DNA from 2 places in the Alteromonas sp. AWQ4_252 genome. Region 1 is predicted to be linked to the other one. Evidence: riboswitches for the same ligand, from Rfam matches in the RefSeq annotation. Region 1 holds a riboswitch; the other holds the start of a gene.
What was found. Region 1 has a riboswitch for thiamine pyrophosphate ahead of ACXACM_RS10025 (TonB-dependent receptor). Riboswitches for the same ligand answer to the same signal wherever they lie in the genome.
Positions count from the first base shown of each region.

Region 2: linked by a shared signal. The riboswitch ahead of thiC (phosphomethylpyrimidine synthase ThiC) and the one ahead of ACXACM_RS10025 (TonB-dependent receptor) in region 1 are both predicted to bind thiamine pyrophosphate.

Region 1 covers NZ_JBSWSV010000001.1:2,261,325-2,264,473, forward strand. The annotation lists gene ACXACM_RS10015 (helix-turn-helix domain-containing protein) at 1-232, opposite strand, end outside; cyclic di-GMP riboswitch class I at 412-495, shown strand; gene ACXACM_RS10020 (hypothetical protein) at 540-1,190, shown strand; TPP riboswitch at 1,335-1,437, shown strand; gene ACXACM_RS10025 (TonB-dependent receptor) at 1,494-3,149, shown strand, end outside.
Region 2 covers NZ_JBSWSV010000001.1:352,443-355,591, forward strand. The annotation lists gene ACXACM_RS01650 (heme biosynthesis HemY N-terminal domain-containing protein) at 1-1,039, shown strand, start outside; TPP riboswitch at 1,087-1,201, shown strand; gene thiC (phosphomethylpyrimidine synthase ThiC) at 1,320-3,149, shown strand, end outside.

The DNA.
Region 1 (3,149 bases):
TGTATCCGATTAGGGAGCGACCAAATTGGGCTTGATGCTCAAGGGGGCAAAGAGAAAGCAGCAGCTTCGCGAGGGTAGTTTCAGAAAACTGTTCTTCCTCGAGTTGATGGACACTCTCTAATAACGTTGCATCCCGCTCGTCACTAATGCCAAGATCACGTCGCTGACTTAATAGCGCACGAATTATTGCTGACCAAAATAAGCCCTGATACTGCACGTTTACTCCTGTCATACTGCCTTCATCCCTTTATTTACAAAGAATATAAGAATTCTAAAGAGGATGACAGTGCTAATGAAATTTTCTTGTATGTACAGATCTGTAGCATATAAAAAACAGAACTGTCCTGTTTACCTTGCGCTCCCCGCTATATCCTTTCAACCGTCGATACATTCTCTGGTCGTCACACCAGAAGTTCGTACAGCCAAACTTACTGTGAAGTAAGGACGGAAAGCCACGGGTCTTAGTACCGCCATTAAGACAGCCGGGTTGCAGTGCATGTTTTTAACATTTTACAGGCAACACTGCTCAAGGAACACAAATGAAATTTAGCATGAAAGCCGCGGCTCTGCTGACGACAATATTCGCATCAACAGCTAACGCAGGCATTATAAACAGCTACGATATAGATTTTTCTGCTCAAACTCTAACTGCTCACCAGCAAAACGGTGGTTCATATACTACGTGGGATTACAACGGTAGCGTACTGAACCTTAAAGAAGATGCGTGGTTTACGCTGAACCTGAATGATGCCTTTGGTATTTCAAGTTTAGATCTGGACAACGTTAGCACCAACATCGAGTTGTCGTTTGATTTCAGAACTAAGGCTAACAGCACTGATTCTTATTCAGAAATCGCTGGTATCTGGTTAGCAGACTTCTCCGGTGGCGAGCAAAACAACGACGCTAGCCGGACCTTTAATTTTGAAGGAACACAAAACTTTGGGTTAGACGATATCGCCTATACCGGTGCGGGTAGCTGGGAAACCTTTACCATCAAACTTGATGACTACATGTCCGGCATCATTACCGACATCGTATTCCTTAATGACTGTGATGCAAACGCCGGTTGTAACAACCTTGACGTTAGATTCCGCAATGCTTCCATTTCAGAAGTCAGTGAACCAACCGCCATGTCACTGATCCTTCTTGGAGTGGGCTTTATGGGATGGCGCGCAAGACGCCAAAAATAAGGGCTCACCAGCCCACCTCGCCCGCAACGTCACATGCGGGCTTTTTTACATCTCTGCAAGTGGTCTGCCGACTTGACTCAATCGTCATAGTTGGTAGACTGCTCCGCGATATTTCCAAAGAGCGCAACTGCTCCCACGTTATATTCTAAGGCCAAGGGGTGCCGGTATTGTCCGGCTGAGATCCACAATGGGAACCCTTTAACCTGATCCGGATAATACCGGCGTAGGGATGGTGACAATACAATTTTGGTATCCTGATACTTGCCGACATACCGGGTCTTTTTACTGCTAAAGAGATCCTCAATGAAAAAAAACGCTGTACTCATCGCTTTACTCTCCGTGCCTCTCTGGGCAAATGCCAATGATGATATTGAACGTATCACGGTAACTGGCGATTTCCGCCAACTCACTCTAGACCAATTAAGCAGCAGTGCGTCCGTCATTGGAGCTGAGCGACTGGATAGCCGGCAGGCGATGCATATCGAGAACATGCTAAATGTTGCTCCAAATGTGAATTTTACCCGTGGTGCGTCAAGAGGACGTTTTGTTCAAATTCGCGGCATAGGCGAACGCAGTCAGTTTTCCGAGCCTCTGAATCCGTCTGTTTCTTTTCTGGTAGACGATTTCGATTTCTCAGGGTTAGCGGCAGCAGGTGTGTTGTTTGATACTCGCCAGGTAGAGGTTTATCGCGGACCACAAGCAACCAATTTTGGTACAGGTGCCCTGGCTGGTGCTATAAAAGTGGTAAGTAACGAACCCGGTGATGAAGCGGAGAATCACCTGGAGGTTAATATCGCCAGTCAATCGTCGTTTCGAGTTGAAGGTGGCTATGGCGTCGCCGTTAATGATGGGGTAAATCTGCGCGTGGCAGCCGTTCACAATAGCAGTGATGGTTTTGTTGAAAATATTTATCTGGACCGTGATGATACCAACGGGTTGTCTGAAGACGCGGCGCGCGTTGGTCTTGATTGGGCGATATCTGATGACACCACAGTTGTTTTTAACTATCGCTGGTATGACATTGATAACGGCTTTGATGCCTTTTCCCTGGATAACGACAACAAAACCCGGTCGGATGAACCTGGATTTGATCGCCAGCAGACTCACGGCGTAAGCGGGCATGTTTACCACAACATGGATGCGGGTTTACTGGAAGTGATATTAACCCACGCAAGTCATAATATTGAATATGGTTATGACGAAGACTGGACTTTCACGGGTTTTCACCCCTGGGGTTATACGTCTTTTGATGCCTATTACCGCGACGTCGAACAGCAAAGTGCAGAAATCAGATTCAGCAGTGCTGACAGCAATACCTTGTTCAACAACACAACTTCGTGGGTCATCGGAGCGCGGGTAAATCACAGTGAACAGGATTTAACCCGCCAATACACCTATCAGGACAGTGATTTCGCCAGTGTGTTCGAACCGGTGACGACGGCAATTTATGGTCAGCTCGACACCCGATTAACCGAACAGCTCACCTTTACCAGTGCACTGCGTTTTGAGCAGTATGCCTATGACTACGAGGATAACGCCGGAGTTTCTCACGATGAAGATACTCTAATGACCGGCGGCAAGCTGGCGTTGACTTATCAGCAGGGCGAGCATTTCTACTACGCCAGTGTATCCAGGGGCTTCAAGGGGCCGGGTATTAATTACGATGAACAGGTTAGTGAGAACCGCCGCTTCTTTGATGCTGAATATAGCTGGAACTATGAAGTAGGTTTTAAAGGCAACTTTAGCGATGACCTGTCGCTGCGTGCAGCGCTCTTTTATATGGATCGTGATAACACGCAAATCAGCGATTTCGAGGTACAAACCCGTGATGATGGTTCAGCCGCCTTCATCGATGTGATTGCCAACGCTGATATTGGCACAAACCAGGGAGCTGAGGCCGAATTAAGCTGGCGAGCCACGGAACAATGGCAGTTGCAGATTGCCCTTGGTTATTTGGAC
Region 2 (3,149 bases), 1.9 Mb from region 1:
TGTCAGCCTGTGCATTTCTTTATTAGTTTTTGCTATCTGTAGCTGGATTTTATGGCGCCTGATCTCCCGATCACTTGGCCTCATATCGGGTTCACGAACCTGGTTCGGCGGTCGTAGTCGTCGCAAACGCTTACGCAAGTTTTATCGTGGCTATCAAGCTATGGCTGAGGGCGATTTAGAGGGTGCAAAAAAAGCGCTGCAAGAAACCACCGACGGCGATTTTGATGGCGTGAACTACCTTGCCGCTGCACAAGTGGCACACGCACTGAATGAACCTGAACGGGTGACCATGCTGCTGGAACGTGCTGCGGAATACGACAACGCCAAAGTGGCGGCATTCATCGTGCTGGCTCGCAACGATTTAGCCCAAGGCAAGCAGCAAGCGGCCTTGGACAGACTAAACGAACTTGACGACACGGCCGCAAAGCATCCGCAGGTTATTCGCTTAAAAGCACAGGCAATGGGCGAACTGGGCCAGTGGCAGGCGCTACAGGAACAACTACCCCAGTGGCGTAAACCATTAAAAGACGATTACATCACCTGGGCACAAACGGTTGCCAAAGGAAAATTTGCTGAAATAGCCAGCAAGCAAGGAGCAAACGCGTTGCGTCAGTACTGGCAGGATCTTCCTCGCAAGTTTCGCAATGACGAAGCCTATCGTGCTGCCTACGCACAGCAGTTGCTGGAACAAGGCATGCACAAAGAAGCTGAAACCAATTTGGTTGAGTGGCAGAAAAAAGGCCCTCATCCCATTTTGCTTCCGCTGATGTCGCAAATCAGTATGCCCAACCCGGCAGCTGCCATTGCGCAATTGGAAAAATGGATCAAGCAAGATGGGGAGAATCCGGTGCTTTATTCAACCTTGGGACATCTGGCATTTAACGCTGGCGAAGACATTCTTGCTGAGAAAGTGCTGCTAAAAGCCGTGAAATTACAGGAAAACCAGCGGGATCTCATGGCACTGGCTGAAATTAGCGAACGTCGTCATAACGATGCCCAAGCCCTTTCACTTTACAAGCGCGGATTCGCAGCAGAGTAAAAATTCGGGGGTTGCTATTTGGTAGCGCCCCGGCTTATAGTAATTAACAGAACTTGTCGGAGTGCTTCGTTTTCAACACTGAAAACAAGCTGAGACCGCATTGCGGGATCCGTAGAACCTGATCAGGCTAATACCTGCGAAGGGAACAAGATAGCAGCATCACCACATCAGCAACTTTTTTTGTTGCTGAACGTTGCAGACATCCGTCTCGCCGTTTTTGCTGCCCCCTTGTATTCACTCCTGACAAGCATTTACTCCCTAAAATTAAGGATTTAATGCTATGTCAACACGACGTCAAAAACGCGAACAGGCCCAGGAATTTATCGCTTCATTAAAGGGCCAGGTGTTTCCAGGCTCTTACCGCCATTACGAAACCGGATCTACGCCAGATATTCGCGTACCCATGCGACTGATTAAACAAACCCCCACGGCTTTGAGCAGCGGTGATACCGAAACGAACCCACCTATTCCGCTATACGATGCCGCCGGTGTTTTTGGCGACCCTGACATCGACGTAGACGTTACCCAGGGTATTCCACTGGTGCGCGACAAATGGATTGCTGCGCGGCAAGACACTCAACCTGTGGCGCAATCAGAATCAGCATACACTCAGGCTCGCGATGCCGACATCACTACAGAAAATATCCGATTCAAAGCCAAACCAAACATGCTCAAAGCGCTGGCGGGTAAAACGGTGACTCAGCTTCACTATGCCCGGCAAGGCATTATCACGCAGGAAATGGAATACATCGCTATTCGAGAAAACATGGGAAGAGCCGCCATTACAGAGCCGCATTTAACGCAACAACACCCTGGAGAAAGCTTTGGCGCCCGCATCCCAGATAGTATTACGCCTGAATTCGTCAGACAGGAAGTGGCGGCTGGCCGGGCCATTATTCCGGCCAATATTAATCACCCTGAAGCCGAGCCAATGATTATTGGGCGTAACTTTTTGGTGAAAGTGAATGCTAACATCGGTAATTCTGCTGTTACGTCGTCCATTGAAGAGGAAGTAGAAAAACTGGTGTGGGCCACCCGCTGGGGTGCCGACACGGTGATGGATTTGTCTACCGGACGCAACATTCACGAAACCCGGGAGTGGTTGCTGCGCAACAGCCCTGTTCCCATTGGTACCGTGCCAATATATCAGGCCCTGGAGAAAGTGAACGGCATTGCCGAAGATCTCGATTGGCAGGTGTTCCGCGACACCCTCATCGAGCAAGCCGAACAAGGAGTCGATTACTTCACCATTCACGCGGGTGTGCGCTTGCCCTTCGTGCCCATGACGGCAAATCGTGTCACGGGTATTGTGTCTCGCGGCGGCGCGATTATGGCGAAGTGGTGTTTATACCACCATCAGGAAAGTTTCTTATATCAACACTTCCGGGATATTTGCGAAATTTGTGCGGCGTACGATGTCAGCCTGTCGCTAGGCGATGGCCTGCGTCCCGGCTCTGTAGCAGACGCAAACGATGAAGCCCAGTTTGCCGAACTTCGTACCTTGGGTGAACTGACAAAAATAGCCTGGGAATATGACGTGCAGGTAATGATAGAAGGCCCAGGACATGTGCCCATGCACCTCATCAAAGAAAACATGGAAGAGCAGCTTGAACATTGTCACGAAGCGCCTTTCTATACCCTCGGGCCACTTACCACAGACATCGCACCGGGTTACGACCATTTTACGTCAGGCATTGGTGCTGCCATGATTGGTTGGTACGGCTGTGCCATGCTGTGTTATGTCACGCCCAAGGAACATCTGGGTTTGCCCGACAAAGACGATGTTAAACAGGGGCTTATCACCTACAAAATTGCGGCTCACGCGGCCGATTTAGCCAAAGGGCACCCTGGCGCGCAAATTCGAGACAACGCCATGTCGAAAGCGCGCTTTGAATTTCGTTGGGAAGACCAGTTTAACCTGGCCCTAGACCCTTACACTGCACGAGCGTATCACGATGAAACTCTGCCTCAGGCTGCCAACAAAGTCGCCCACTTTTGCAGCATGTGCGGGCCCAAGTTTTGCTCAATGAAAATTTCACAGGAAGTGCGCGATCACGCCGCTGAACACCAAAAAGGCATGGCCGATATGGCGGCGAAATTTTCTGCCGGG